One region of the Lysinibacillus sp. NPDC056959 genome, then DNA from elsewhere that is predicted to be linked to it. Evidence: predicted binding sites of a transcription regulator. Region 1 holds the regulator's gene; the other holds the start of a gene.
The links. The regulator LexA, encoded in region 1, represses DNA repair genes until DNA is damaged. The targets are predictions, from matches to a motif close to CGAACATATGTTCG.
Positions count from the first base shown of each region.

Region 2: the regulator LexA is predicted to act here: its motif matches at 2,266-2,279, upstream of recA (recombinase RecA).

Region 1 covers NZ_JBHURE010000010.1:101,101-109,223, reverse strand. The annotation lists gene ACFTQ7_RS13780 (prepilin-type N-terminal cleavage/methylation domain-containing protein) at 69-518, shown strand; gene pilM (type IV pilus biogenesis protein PilM) at 620-1,591, shown strand; gene ACFTQ7_RS13770 (PilN domain-containing protein) at 1,591-2,190, shown strand; gene ACFTQ7_RS13765 (potassium transporter) at 2,187-2,912, shown strand; gene ACFTQ7_RS13760 (prepilin peptidase) at 2,972-3,724, shown strand; gene ACFTQ7_RS13755 (gamma-glutamyl-gamma-aminobutyrate hydrolase family protein) at 3,813-4,535, shown strand; gene ACFTQ7_RS13750 (hypothetical protein) at 4,564-4,761, shown strand; gene lexA (transcriptional repressor LexA) at 5,032-5,649, opposite strand; gene yneA (cell division suppressor protein YneA) at 5,813-6,130, shown strand; gene ACFTQ7_RS13735 (YneB family resolvase-like protein) at 6,127-6,792, shown strand; gene ACFTQ7_RS13730 (DJ-1/PfpI family protein) at 7,096-7,635, opposite strand; partial or broken gene ACFTQ7_RS13725 (RNA-guided endonuclease InsQ/TnpB family protein) at 7,950-8,123, opposite strand, start outside.
Region 2 covers NZ_JBHURE010000001.1:28,123-36,245, reverse strand. The annotation lists gene ACFTQ7_RS00165 (helix-turn-helix domain-containing protein) at 1-141, shown strand, start outside; gene pgsA (CDP-diacylglycerol--glycerol-3-phosphate 3-phosphatidyltransferase) at 192-770, shown strand; gene ACFTQ7_RS00155 (competence/damage-inducible protein A) at 788-2,044, shown strand; gene recA (recombinase RecA) at 2,362-3,426, shown strand; gene rny (ribonuclease Y) at 4,415-5,974, shown strand; gene ACFTQ7_RS00140 (tyrosine-protein phosphatase) at 6,346-7,116, shown strand; gene ACFTQ7_RS00135 (O-antigen ligase family protein) at 7,310-8,123, shown strand, end outside.

The DNA.
Region 1 (8,123 bases):
AGTAGTTGTTGTTGAAGTAGGTGTACATATTTTCGGACTAATTATAACAATTATAAGGAGGAACACCGATGTTCAAAAAAATCATGAACAAAAAACTATTAAAAAATCAAAAAGGGTTAACGCTAATCGAGCTATTAGCGGTAATCGTAATTCTTGCTATTATTGCGGTGATAGCAATTCCTGCGATTGGGAATATTATTAGTAATTCTAAAGATAAAGCGATTCTTTCAGATGCTGCTGGTGTCCTGGCGGGTGCAAAAATTGCTATTGTTGATGGAGCTTGTGGTGAACCAAATAGTGCAGGTACTATTACCTGTGACGCAAAAGTACTTGCAGACGTTTTTGAGGGTGATTTAGATACTAATGATAAAGTGGAAAAAACAGGGAAAAAATATACTATAACTTATAGTAAATTAGCAAATATTAAAAATGAAGATAAATTTACTATCAGTGGTCTTTATACAGCTAAAGATAAAGAAATAACTGAAAAAGCTTTAAATAAAGTTATGAATAAGTAATGATCTTTCAAAGAACATCCAATTCGCAAATTGGATGTTCAAATGAAAGATTAATATATTTGATTTTTGTTATAAAAATCAAAAAGGAGGCATCTTTTCACATGTTTATAAAAAAGAAAAAATCGCATGTGTCGATTGAGATAAAGGATTATATATTACGTGCGATTGTAGCAAAAGGTGCTGATCCGTCGCAATGGAAGGGCTATGAAATGCCATTAGCACAGGGAATGGTTGAGGGTTCTGTTATTCATGATGAAATGGAATTGTTTGATGTCATGAAAAATGATGTGGCAAAATGGGCAGGCAAAAAGCAAAATGCGCGTATTTTTGTACCGGATACTTCCGTTTTGTTAAAGAGCTTTGAGCATCCTGATGATATAGAGTGGCATGAATTAAAAGGGTATGTGGAGATGGAGCTTGGTCAATCTATTCATCTTCCATTCCAAGATCCACTTATTGATGTGTATGATCCAAAACCTAGTGATGGGCAGGCGATGCTATTTGCAGCACCTTCAGAAGAAGTGACGAAAATGATTGGACTTTTACTCGATGCTTCATTAGAACCTCAAGTAGCAGATATTCGTGCATTGTGTAATATTCGTCTGTTAGAGTATTTGCAATTAATAAAAGATAATCGAACTTATTTAATAGCGGATTGGTCCATCAATGAATTGTCGATAAGTATTTTTTCGTTTGGTCAATTGGAATTTTTACGGTACCAATCATTTGATACAGATTTATCGGAGTGGAAGTTTGAAGAAAAAGAGGAGTTTAGTTTTTCTTATCGTTTAGATGCCGAAGACGATTATCGTATCATTCTTACCGATCAAATGCTTGAAATCGATCGTATCATGAATTTTTTTAAGTTTTCCTTACATAAGGGTGAGAAAAGTGTCGATGAGATTATCATTTTAGGAGATAATCCACTACTTCCTACCATTGAAGAGTTTTTAGAAAATAATTTTATGACACCGATTATTATGTTAAATGATTCAGTCATTCAAAAATCATTTCCTCAATTTTCAGAGAAATTCGCAAGTTTAATTGGACTTGCGTTAAAGGAGGTTAACTGATGGTACCAGAAATAAACCTCTTACCGGATTTAGAAAAAAAGCATTCAACACCTACTTTAATCTATGTAGTATTTATAATTCTTATTGGTATGATAGTAGGATATATGATTTTCTTGTTTTTCCAAGCAAAAAGTGATCTTACAAAATTAAGTGCGCAGGAAGTGGAGCTTTCATCCCAACACGAACAACTTCAAACGGAGTTAGATGTAAAGCGAAATGTGAACGAAGGCTCATTGGAACAATCTGTACAATTTGTGGAAAAAGTCTCGTATCCAGTGACGCCCTTAATGGATGAAACCCAAGTATTGTTACCAGAGCAAACGTATTTAAGGGATTATGTATTTGGTGAAAAAAATGTTGAGGTTACGGCTGATTTTGAAACAATGTCAGCCATATCATCTTATTTAGAAAAGCTAACAGCAAGCCGTTATTTCAATGATATTCAGGTTGATACTATTTCTAATTTTGATTTTGATGTATCTATAGGAAATCAAGAGGAAGAAAATACTAAGAACAAGTTTAAGGAAGTGCCACGTTATTCGGTAACGATTACATTAGGAATTGATTTTAAATTTCTCGCTGGAGGTAGAGAATCATGACTAATAGTAAAAATTCAACGATTCTTATCTTAACAGCTTTCATTGCAGCCATTTTATTTGCGCTATATTACTATTTAGTAACACCTAAGTTAGAAGAAGTAGATGCGAAGGAAAGTTCAATTAGCTCCCTTCAACAAGAAATGTCTACTATTCAGAAGCAGATTGCTTTAATTGAAGAGAATGGCAAATCAGCTAGTGCAAGTAATTTAACATTACATAAAAAAGTACCTCAAACTCGAGCTATTGATGAAGTAATTCGAAATATTGAAGAGATTGAAGCGGTGACGGGGACACGGGTAGAAGCTATGGATTTTAATAATTATGATTCACTCGTAATGGATTCTACTATGACAGATCCCAATTTGACAAATTCTGAGGAACTGGCTGATACAGAGCAATCTGCAACTGAAGCGGATGAACAAGCTACTGCTAAGAATGATGAATCACCTGAAGCGAAAGATAAAATACCATCGGCTACTTTCAATAAAGATTCCTTACCAAAGGAATTAAAATTAGTAACATTTAATATTGATGTTGTTGCACTGGATAATAATGCGATGGTTGAGTTTATAAAAGAGATTGAAAAAATTGATCGTGTGATGAAAATTGATGCTATCGATTTCACATTGACTGGTGAAGAAGAGAAATTCCAGGAGGACGCCGATCCAACCTTAAAATCTACCATACAAGTAACGACGTTCTATTATGAAGGACAACAATAGATTGATTGGCGCGCATACTTCCAATGTATGGGCGTCTATTAGTATAGGAGGAAATAAAAATGGAGATTGCTTATACAATTACAGTTTTCATATTTGGGCTCGTTTTAGGCTCATTTTTTAATGTAGTTGGTTTACGTGTGCCTCTGAAGGAGTCCATTGTGCGTCCACCCTCGCATTGCACTTCTTGTAAGAGACAGTTGACGGCATTTGATTTGGTACCTGTTTTGTCCTATGTATTTCTTGGGAGAAAATGCCGAAGCTGTGGGCAAAAAATTTCTTGGCTTTATCCATTGATGGAACTTATAACAGGCATGTTATTTACATTTGCTTATTGGAAATTAGGCTTTAGTGCAGAATTTTTTGTAGCGCTATTATTTATTTCATTATTAGTCATTATTGTCGTGTCGGATTTTGCTTATATGCTTATACCCGATAAAGTGCTATTATTCTTTTTACCATTGCTAGTTTTGGGACGCGTCATATCTCCTTTGTCTCCGTGGTGGGACAGTATAGTTGGTGCTTTGGTAGGTTTTGGCATATTATATTGTATAGCTGTCCTATCAAGAGGTGGAATGGGTGGTGGCGATATTAAATTATTCTTTTTACTTGGTCTTGTACTCGGGACAATACATGCACTTCTAACGCTATTTTTAGCTGCTGTCATTGGCATGATTGTTGGAATAGTAATGTTAAAAGTACGCGGACAGGGAAGAAAAACGCCTATACCATTCGGACCTTCTATTGCTTTAGCTGCTCTTATTATCTATTTCTATGGGGATGCGTTGATGAATTGGTATCTTGGATTTTGGTAATTAATCAGTGGGGGAGTCCTTCGATGATTAATAGTCTTCAAGCTTTTATAGGTAGTTAATGCTAGATAAAGATCATGGAGGGGATAAGATGAAACCAATTATCGGAATAACAGCCTTTGCGGAGGATGATTTGTCCTCAAGATTAAATGCTGCTTATAGCAAAAGTATAATTGAAGCTGGGGGTGTACCTCTTATAATTCCGATTGGAGTTGAAGAGGATGTAGCACAAATTTTATCGTTGACGGACGGATTATTACTATCGGGCGGACATGATGTACATCCATTTCTTTTTGGTGCAGAACCTACACCAAAGTTAGGGAAGATTCATCCGGAAAGGGATTCAGTAGAACTTTCATTGATTGAAGCGGCCTCTATTCGGAAAATGCCGATTTTCGGGATTTGTCGAGGGATTCAAATGCTGAATGTTGCATTTGGAGGCACACTCTATCAGGACATTGATAGTGAATATCATAGTAAAAAATTAATAAAGCATACGCAACAAGCGGCACGGGGCGTTGCTACACATCATGTTCATCTAACACCGGATACATTATTAACAACAATTATCGAGGAAGAAAAAATAGCGGTAAATTCATTTCATCATCAGGCAATAAACGCAGCAGCAGAAAAATTGAAAGTGGCAGCTAAATCAAGTGATGGTATCGTTGAAGCCGTAGTACACGAAGATTTACCATTTTGTCTAGCAGTACAATGGCATCCTGAAGAGCTAGCCATTGTAGGAGATGAAGCATCAAAAAAATTATTCTCTGCATTTGTAAAGGCGAGTTTGAAATTCAAGGTAGAGGCATAAAACTTTATAAGCATTACGGAATAGAATTTTGTATCAATGGCAAGATAACCTTGGTGATAAACATGAAAAAATAGATGTATGCCATAAAAGCGGCTCATCGGACGCCCCTAGGAAGCTCTGCGCGAAAGCGAAGCGTCAGCGGCAAATGTTTTCTGTAGCGAAAGCAAAGCGGCAGCAACAAATGTTTTCTGTAGCGAAAGCAAAGCGGCAGCAACAAATGTTTTAACTGTGCGAAAGCGAAGCGGCAGCAACAAATGTTTTAACTGTGCGAAAGCGAAGCGGCAGCAACAAAGCACCCGGCCGGAACGAAAATCACCCCCACGTTATGGGGATGAGCTTTTTTAAATTAACTAAAGACATTGCTAGAGGGAAGAATCCATTATACAGTGGGTTCTTTTTTAGTGTATAAAAAGGCACTCAAAAAATAAGAAAAAAGAGGTATATGCCCATTTGCGAACATAAAATCCTCTTTTTATACGTTGCTATTGAGATACTTTTAATGAACACGGCGATAAAGACCTACAACATGGCCCAAAATAGAAACTTGGTCTACGATAATTGGCTCCATTGTTGCGTTTTCAGGCTGTAAACGGAAATGACTTTTTTCCTTAAAGAAACGCTTTACTGTTGCTTCATTCTCTTCAGTCATTGCTACTACAATATCACCATTATCAGCTGTAGATTTTTGTTTAACAATAACTAAATCTCCGTCTAAAATGCCAGCTTCAATCATTGATTCACCCATAATTTCTAGCATAAATAACTGATCTTCACTTGTACCATAAATATCCGGTAGTGGGAAATATTCATCGATATTTTCAACAGCAGTTATCGGAGAACCTGCAGTAACTTTCCCAACAAGTGGGACATGTATAACATGTTGCTTTTGAATAGAATCCTCTGGCTCTAGAATTTCAATGGCACGTGGTTTAGTTGGGTCGCGTCGGATTAAGCCTTTTTGCTCCAAACGAGCTAAATGTCCATGAACTGTAGAGCTTGAAGCAAGTCCAACTGCTTCACCAATCTCACGTACAGATGGTGGATACCCCTTTGTGCGTACCTCTTCTTTAATGAAATCTAATATGGCCTCTTGTCTTTTCGAAACTTTTTTCATGATTGCTCACCTCTTTTTTCTAGTCATTCTACTTATTAGTAGTATAGCAGAATGCGAACACTTAAGCAAACATAGGTTCGAAAAGTGTTTGACAAAAACGTTTGTTCGCATTATTATAAGAACATATATTCCGAACGAACATTCTTGAAAAGGGGTTATTCACATGAACTGGTTAAAAAAAAATCCACATATTACAACTTTATTAGGAGCTTGTCTACTATTTACAGCATATCTTTTTATAACAGATCCAGGGGATGTCACATACGCAGAAATTGAAGTCGAACATGGTGATAGTTTATGGTCGTTAGCCGAACAATACCGTGGTAAAATGAAATCGGATGAATGGATTAAGCTTGTTAAGGCCGAAAATGAATTATCGAACGTACGAATTATTGCAGGTAATTCTCTAGTGATTCCAGTAGTGGGTGACGACCAACCCAATTCTATAAATTCAATTGAAATTGCGAGAAATGTAAAATGATAACAAAACAACAATCGGCTGTTGTCTATTGCCGTGTGAGTACAGAAAAAGAGACACAAAGCTCCTCATTAGAGCGACAGGAGGAGGAGTTAGTACGCTATGCTAAAGAACAGGGCTACGAAGTGAAACTTGTTTTTAAGGATAAGCATAGCGGTTATGATGTGGAACGAGAAGGATTACTAGAAATGCTCGATTTCATAAAAGAAAAAGAAGTAACAGCATTATTTGTGCAGGATGAAACACGTTTAGGACGTGGAAATGCTCGAATGGCCGTTTTGCATTTATTGCAGAAAACTGAAACTAATGTTTTCTCTATGCGAGACGCGGGACCTGTACAATTAAATGAAATGGATACGATGCTCCTAGAAATTTTAGCAATTGTAGAGGAGTACCAGCGTAGAATCCACAATGCTAAAATACGTCGTGGCATGCGTCGGGCAGTTGAAAATGGCTACCGCCCTGAAAATAATTTATCTAACCGAGGAAACCCAAACGGCCAGGAACGTAAAGATGTCCCTATAGAAGAGATCGTTAAACTCCGCAATCGAGGCTTCACATTTGAGGAAATAGCTATGACTCTTAGGGGGCTAGGCTTTGACGTAAGCAAAGCCACTGTCCATAGGAGATATCGGGAACATTTAGAGGGAAACGAAATAAAGTAACGTTTTAATCAGTGGGAGTTTTCCTACTGATTTTTTTCTTTTTAAAGGCTTTATATGAAGGTGAAGGAACGAGTAGTGACGGATAGAACAGTGAAAATGGTGGATAGAATCGGCAAAGTGACGGATAGAACAGTGAAAAACGTGGATAGAAACGCCAAAGTGGTGGATAGATTGGACATTTTGGAAATAAAATAAGAGAAGTAGCCATTTCTACCTCTCTTGCTCAATATTCTCTATAATGTTTGAAAAGCAACTTGCCATCTTTTACTGTAGTAATCTTTCATATCAATTAGAGCTATTTCGTTATTCTCGGTACCAATTTTCATCAAAAGAGAGATGTAGGGCTTTACCCACAGTAATACCAAATTGTATAAAACCTCTACCTCTTGCAGTTATGATGTTTCCATCTTGGACAACTAGGTCTTCAGAGAAATGATTAAGATCGAAGAAGTCTAATTTTCTTATAACTTCTAGCGGCAATCCAACAGTATACTTTCTGTTTTTTAATACTCCGGCTTTCGCTAAAAGAGATGGAGAACTAGAGATACTTGCAATTGTTGCTCCTTTGGCATTCGCATTACCAATAAAATCAATTAATTCTTGCTCATTTATTAGGGAAGCTATATCCATACATCCAGGTAGCAACAAGCTATCAATTTCGTCAAGATTAACTTCACTTATTTGTGTATCGGCTATACAAGATAACCCAGATTCCCCTTTGATTTTTTCAGTGTTTAACCCAACAGTAACAATGGGTTTATCTCCTTGCATTAATATAGATAATGCTACACTCAATTCATATTCACTAAATTGGGGATACAATAATATAGCGGTCTTTTTCATATAGTTCTCCCATCTATTTTAAAACGAAGATTTAGAACTCGACTTATCAGAATAACGAAAATATCTTATACCCATTCCTCATCTAAGACAGCATAGTAGTATTCATCCGATACGAAAAATATATACATTTCTTAAAAAATGTAGCCATCTCTACTGTGACACAACTTATATCTTCCGACTTTCGTATGTGTGTCTTCCTTATTCTCCGAGTCTGATTTCGCAAAAAGCTACTGCCATTTAGTATGACTCTCCAAAGGCTTAAATTCCGCAGTATCGTTGCGTACACATCTAAGGCTTAGCTTCAGTTAAATTCCTTAGATCGAGTAATTTGCTAAGGTAATGCTTGCGTTCAAATCTCTATCCAACTTTAATCCGCAAGAGCAGATAAATAATCTGTCTTTCAATCTCAAATCGATTTTGATTTGTCCACAACTAGAACAAGTTTTGAATGATGGATACCACCTGTCAGCTTCAACAAATTCAATTCC
Region 2 (8,123 bases), on a different contig from region 1:
TTTGACGCAACATCTCAAAATTATGCTCGTATCCGTTTAGGTAATTCAACGCAAGCCAAGGTATACATTAATGACGAGCCTTTAACGTATGCACAGCAAGCTGTAACGCAAAACATCGTCATCAATTTCAATAAAGAATAGTAGTCATCTAGTGATGACTACTTTCTTTCATCATGAAAGGTGTTAGAAAAATGAACATTCCAAATAAAATTACCATCTCTCGAATCTTACTTATTCCGTTCTTTGTCATTGTTATGATGTTTGATTTTGGCTGGGGAACAATGTCACTATTCGGTGCGGATATGCCTGTTCATCATTTTGTAGGTGCACTTATTTTTATTTTTGCTTCAGCGACTGATTGGGTGGATGGTTATTACGCACGTAAGTATAATCTTGTGACAACATTTGGTAAATTTTTAGACCCACTTGCTGACAAATTACTAGTTTCAGCAGCTTTTATTTTAATGGTAGAGCTTACTATGGCGCCTGCATGGATAATAATTATAATTATTAGCCGTGAGTTTGCAGTAACTGGTCTTCGTTTAATATTGGCAGGTGAAGGAGAAGTTGTTGCGGCCAACCAGCTTGGTAAAATTAAAACGTGGGCCCAAATTGTGGCCATCGGAGCAGCACTTTTACACAATACAATATTTACACTTATTGGTATTCCGTTTGATACAATTATGTTATATATTGCATTGTTCTTTACACTATGGTCTGGATGGGATTATTTCTATCTAAATCGACGTGCCTTACTCGATTCTAAATAAGAGAGGTCTTGAGGATCATGAATGCTGAAATTCTTGCAGTTGGCTCAGAGTTATTGCTTGGTCAGATTTCGAACACAAATGCAAAGTTTATTTCTAGTCAGTTGTCCGAATTAGGGATAAATGTGTATTATCACACTGTAGTTGGAGATAATGCACAACGTTTAGAAGAAGCTATTTCCATTGCAGAGTCTCGTGCTGATTTAATCATTTTTTCTGGTGGGCTTGGACCTACGAAGGATGATTTAACAAAGGAAACGATTGCTCATCATCTTGGCGTTACTCTTGAATTTGACGATATCGCGCTGACATATATTGAGCAATTTTTTGCAAAGCGAGGACGTCCAATGACGGACAATAATCGTAAGCAGGCTTTAATATTAGCAGGTAGTGAGGTGCTTGCAAACCATCATGGTATGGCACCTGGTATGATACTAACGAAAGATGAGCGTACTTATATTTTGCTTCCGGGGCCACCTAAAGAGCTTGAGCCGATGTTCCAGTTTGAAGCAAAGCCAAAGCTTAGTGCGATGTTAAATGCTGGAGGGGTTATACTATCGCATGTTATGCGTTTTTATGGCATTGGAGAGGCAGAGCTTGAAGTACGTGTCCAAGCCATTTTAGATTCGCAAACAAACCCAACTGTTGCGCCACTTGCTTCTGACGGCGAAGTTACACTGCGTGTGACTGCCAAGGCAGAAACGGAGCAAGAAGCACAGCAGCTTATTGCTGCAAAGGTAGCAGAGATCCAAGCGCTTGTAGGTGACTATCAATACGGTATAGATGATGATTCTCTAGCCTCTAAAACAGTAGAAATGTTACTAGATAATCAGTTAACAATTTCTGCGGCAGAAAGTTTAACAGCGGGATTATTTCAGTCTGAGCTTGCAGAAATACCAGGTGTTGGGGATGCCCTAGTTGGTGGCGTTGTTACGTATACAGAAGAGGCTAAAATAAAGCAGCTCGGTATTTCTAAAGAATTATTAACTACACATGGGATTGTAAGCAGTGAATGTGCAGCAGCTATGGCTAGCGCTGTACGTGAAAAATTTGATACTAATATTGGTATTGGATTAACAGGTGCAGCAGGTCCTACAGCCCATGATCATCAACCAGTAGGGACGGTTTGGATTGGTATCGCAATTGGTGATGAGAAACCAATCACGTACTTACTTCATTTATCGGGCATGCGTAATACAAATCGACTGCGGGCTGCGAAATTTACTTGTCATTATTTAATGCAGCTTTTAGAAGAAAGAGGCTTTAAAAAACGTTAATTAATTTGCCCCGGCATAATATAGGTTCATCACCAAAAGTTGCGGATGACTTTTGTTAAAATGTCTACTATGTAAATAAGTTGAGTGGAGACTGGACGCCCCTAGGAAGGCGCCCAGCCGGAACGAAAATCAACCACACGTTTTGGTGATGGTCCATAATATAGTTGAAAATAGAAATTTGGGTAATGGAAAGTTACCCAAATTTTTATTTTGAAGAAAAACGAATAAACGTTCGCTTTTTTCTTGCGTCTTCTCTTAAAAACAAGTATAGTAGAGATAGAGAAAAACAGTGAACAGTTTTCGAAGGAGGAAAATGAATGAGTGATCGTAAAGCAGCCTTAGAACAGGCGTTAAAACAAATTGAAAAGAACTTTGGTAAAGGTTCTATCATGAAACTTGGCGAAAAGACGGATTTAGAAATTGCTACATCTTCAAGTGGTTCGCTAGCACTTGATGCTGCATTAGGTGTAGGTGGTTATCCACGTGGACGTATTATTGAAGTATACGGCCCTGAATCATCAGGTAAAACAACGGTTGCACTTCATGCCATTGCAGAGGTTCAGGCAAATGGTGGACAAGCAGCGTTTATCGATGCTGAGCATGCATTAGATCCAATATATGCACAAAAATTGGGTGTCAATATTGATGAGCTTTTATTATCTCAACCAGATACAGGAGAACAGGCGCTTGAAATCGCAGAAGCATTAGTACGTAGTGGTGCTATCGATATCATCGTTATTGACTCAGTAGCAGCATTAGTTCCGAAAGCGGAAATCGAAGGAGATATGGGTGATTCGCATGTTGGTTTACAAGCGCGTTTAATGTCTCAGGCCTTACGTAAACTTTCAGGTGCTATCAATAAATCAAAAACAATTGCTATTTTCATTAACCAAATACGTGAAAAAATTGGTGTTATGTTCGGAAACCCAGAAACAACACCTGGTGGACGTGCACTTAAATTCTATAGCTCCGTTCGCTTAGAAGTACGTCGTGCAGAAGCTATTAAACAAGGCAATGACATTATGGGTAACCGTACAAAAATTAAAATTGTGAAAAACAAAGTAGCACCACCATTCCGTACAGCTGAAGTTGACATTATGTACGGTGAAGGAATTTCAAAAGAGGGCGAAACAGTCGATTTAGGTGTTGAACTAGACATTGTTCAAAAAAGCGGTTCTTGGTACGCTTACGGTGATGAGCGCCTAGGTCAAGGTCGTGAAAATGCTAAACAGTATTTAAAAGAAAATCCAGCAGTGCTTGACGACATCGCAAATAAAATCCGTGCTTCTTACGGTATTGCATCTTCATCTTATACAATTGCTGCGCATGATGAAGAGGAAGATATGGATGATGAATTAAAGCTTCTTCTTGAAGATGAATAATATAAATGCATTGTTCCCACTCTTTATAGTGAGAGCAATGCATTTTTTTTATTTTTTAAGGAAACTATAGATTTTTTGCCTGTGGATAAACTAAAGCATAGTCGGCGTCTAGGCAAAAACGCTACATCCTCGAGGTCGCTTCGATTCCTCGGGCAGAAGTGATGGAGCGTTTACTTTTGCTTCGGACTCTCCAGCGCTTGTCGGATGTAAACGAGCGCTTTTGCGCATTTGTTCTTTACACATACTGGTGAATGTGGTTGTATAATATTTGTTAGGATATCCATATATTTAGTGATGAAGGCAATTGAGCAATGAGTCGGCAATAAGAAGAGGTACCGAAGGATAGAATAAAAGAAGTGATAGATTGAACGTCATAAAGGGAAGTGGGGATCATATTTTCCTCACCGTAAATTTGATATAGCATCGGGAATAAATAGCTTCCACCAAAAGAAAATAATACTTCCTAAGTACTGCTTCTACGTATGAATATGAAAAAGTAAATTTAACGTTAGTGTAAAAGTAATAGGTAATTAATTCTCCTAATGGATATGACTGACTTTTTTTCTTTTGAAAGGCGAACAGATGCCCGACTATCCTTGACAGAGCTTGAGGCTAGCTATACAATTAAATATGTATAATTTCTGAATTATGACTTTAAATAGGCAGTACATTACATTTTGACTTCATTTTGGAAAGGCTTTTAAAGATCTCGTAAATGAAGTTGAAGCCTCTGGCAAATGGCAAGATTTTGAACAGACAATGATGCATAAGAACGTTCGCCTTAAAGCTTCGCATCCTGCGAAAACGGCTAACTAATTTGCATAGGTAAAACACCACGTCCAGTGACTTTACCGAATGACCGACATCGTTTCGGTCCTCGTGCATACTTGAACACAATTCAAAATCCGGGACATAATTATGCCAAGGTGAAATGAATGTATGCGCCGACTGAAACTGTATTACCCAAATAGCAAGAGGAGGTGTTCATATGGATGCAATTACTATCATCTCCGCTTTGCTTGGACTCATCGTTGGTGCCGCTGTTAGCTATATCTACATGAAAAAAGTGAATGACTCAAAAATCACTGGTGCTAAACATGTCGCTGAAACAATCGTTGAAGAAGGAAAACGAGAAGCGGAGGCATTGAAGAAAGAAGCACTACTTGAAGCCAAAGATGAAACTCACAAATTTCGTACTGAAGCAGAAAATGACATTCGTGAACGTCGTTCTGAGCTTCAGAAACAAGAGAACCGTTTATTGCAAAGAGAAGAGAATCTTGATCGCAAAGATGATGCTCTAAATAAGAGAGAAGCAAGTTTAGAGCGTAAAGAACAAGCTCTAAGCGAAAGACAACAGCATATTGAACAGATGGAAAGCAAAGTGGACGAGCTCGTTGCCTCGCAAAAAACAGAGCTAGAAAGAGTTTCGGCTTTAACTAGAGATGAAGCAAAAGCTATTATCTTAGGAGAAGTAGAAAAAGAGCTAGCAACTGATATTGCTGTGATGACGAAGGAAGCTGAGACACGTGCGAAGGAAGAGTCAGATAAAAAAGCGCGTGAAATTTTATCACTGGCACTACAGCGTTTTGCAGCAGATCACGTTGCAGAAACAACAGTATCTGTCGTGAACTTGCCAAATGATGAAATGAAAGGTCGTATTATTGGTCGTGAAGGTCGTAATATTCGAACTTTGGAAACGTTAACAGGTATAGATTTAATTATTGATGATACTCCAGAGGCAGTTATTTTATCAGGCTTTGATCCAATTCGTCGTGAAACGGCTCGACTTGCACTTGAAAAACTTGTACAGGATGGCCGCATTCACCCTGCTCGAATTGAGGAAATGGTGGAAAAAGCTCGTCGTGAAGTGGATGAACAAATCCGCGAAACAGGTGAGCAAACAACATTTGAAATTGGCATTCATAACTTACATCCAGATTTAATGAAGATTTTAGGCCGCATGAAATACCGTACAAGCTATGGACAAAACGTCCTAAAACATTCAATTGAAGTCGCATATTTAGCAGGCTTACTTGCTGCTGAACTTGGTGAAGATGTAGCATTAGCTCGCCGTGCAGGCTTATTACATGATATTGGTAAAGCAATTGACCATGAAGTTGAAGGTAGCCACGTCGAAATCGGTGTGGAATTAGCTACAAAATACAAAGAACATCCGGTCGTTATAAACAGTATTGCTTCTCACCATGGTGATACTGAAGCAACATCTGTTATTGCCGTGTTAGTAGCTGCAGCTGATGCGTTATCAGCAGCTCGTCCAGGTGCTCGAAGTGAGACGCTTGAAAACTATATCCGTAGACTTGAAAAGTTAGAGGAAATTTCCGAAAGCTATGATGGTGTAGAAAAATCCTTTGCAATTCAAGCTGGTCGTGAAATCCGTATTATCGTACAACCTGAAAAAATTGATGACTTGGCTTCACATCGCTTAGCGAGAGATATCCGTAAGCGAATTGAAGAAGAACTTGATTACCCAGGCCATATTAAAGTAACGGTTATTCGTGAAACACGTGCCGTAGAATACGCAAAATAATTGTCATACAGAAACGTCTTTTACTCAAAATAGAGTAAAAGACGTTTTTTTATAGTTAAGGAAACTATAGATTTTTTGCCTGTACAATACCTAAAGCGACCTCGAGGATCTTGGCTAAAGCGCTACATCCTCGAGGTCGCTTCGTTTCCTCGGGCAAAAGTGGTGGAGCGTTTACTTTTGCTTCGGCCTCTCCAGCGCTTTTGCGCATTTTTCTTAGCTTGGTTGTGTGTAAGCTACTGTCATATTTACCATGAAAATAGGCATATATACAATAAGTGCCTTTATTTATCAGCAATAAAATTTCTACTAATAATAATTCAAATTGGTGAAAAACAGTTAGGTGATGAATTGGAATAGGGAGATGATAGAGCATGGTTGATACTCACAATCATTTATTATACGGAGTTGACGATGGACCACAACAACTTTCAGAGTCATTGCAATTACTAGAAAATGCTGTGATGCAAGGTATAACAGCCATTATTACGACCCCTCATGCCAAGCACCCCATGTACGATGTGCCATATGAAAATGTATTACATCAAGTACATACTTTACAGCTAGAAATAGAAAAAAGAGCATGGCCAATCAAACTATTTCCTGGACATGAAGTGCGCATCAATGAAAATATTTTAAAGTCAATCACAACTAAACAGCTTCATACGTTAGCAAACTCAAACTACCTATTACTGGAATTACCTTCGGAAACAATCCCTTTCTATTGCAAGGAAATTATTAGGTTATTAGTTGCATCGGGTATTACACCGATTATTGCGCATCCTGAGCGAAATGGAGCTATTCGACAAAACGTAGCGCTCCTTGAACAATTCATTCGTGATGGGGCATTAGCACAAATTACGGCAGGTAGCATTGCGGGGCATTTTGGCAAAAAAATTCAACAATTTGCAATGGATTTAATAGAAGCAAGACTTGTTCATACGTATGGTTCAGATGTCCATAATATATCTACAAGACCATTGCTTTTTGAAGCTGGGTTAGATTACTTGGAGAAAATGAAACAGCTGGATATGGTCGACCTTTTTCTTGAAAACAATGAACGTATTTTAGAAAATAAGCAGCTATTAATTGCGGAACCAATCGTAATAAGTGAAAGAAAATGGTGGCATCTTTTCACAAAATAACATACGAAATGAAGCTATAGTGAGGGTGATGAAAGTGCGGTTTTTTATACTAACAATATGTATGAGTGTATTACTACTCACCAGTGCATTATCTTATGAAATATCTATACTAATTTACTTTACTGTCTTTTTTTCCATCTTTCCGATCATCCTTTTTATTTATAATCGCAGCGCAAATATTCGCAGGATGTATGTGAGCGATTTATTTTTCTATTTATTTATTATTTGTGGGCTAATAAGTGCTTTAGCCAATTCTGATATGGAATCACTTATGAATATTGTATGTATGCTTACGATGTATATAGGGTTATCGATTATATACAACTCTTTTCAAACAGCTACTTTACATGTGCTAGCTATTAGTATTTGTCTCTCACATCTCATTATTTTACTCTTATCTTTTTTCATGAATCGAGTTGTTTTCAACGCATTTGCGGGGATTTATAGCAACCCGAACATGATGGGATTGGCCATGACATTATTAGCAGTCGTATTACTAGCTGGGACTATTCAATATTTTCAAGTTGTTAAGAACAAGGTTCCTATCGTAGGTCTAGTAAGCCTATTCTTTTTTGTTTTTTATATTATTTTACTAACTCAAAGTAGAACGGCTGCCATCACGGTACTAATCGCTGTCATAATGAGTATGGTCTTGTTAGCTAGTCAAAACGCTTCAAGTATTAGAAAAGTGGGCGCACTCGTAACGGTTCTATTTGTACTAAGTGTGGCATTCATTTTTAGTCTAAGTAAAATTCCGATACTAAACGAAGCGGTTCAAAAAATTGTAGGGAAATTTCAGCGGAAATCGGCTGATCTATCTGATGGACGAATGGCTATTTGGCAAAACATCATAAAAGATTCCACATTATTTGGCCATGGAGAAAATTATCATGTTGGACAATTGGACGCACATAATACCTTTATCGCCTTATTAGCTGAGTATGGTTGGTTGGCCGTTACATTTTTTCTACTATTCGTAGCAGCATTAGTATGGAACGCATTTTCTT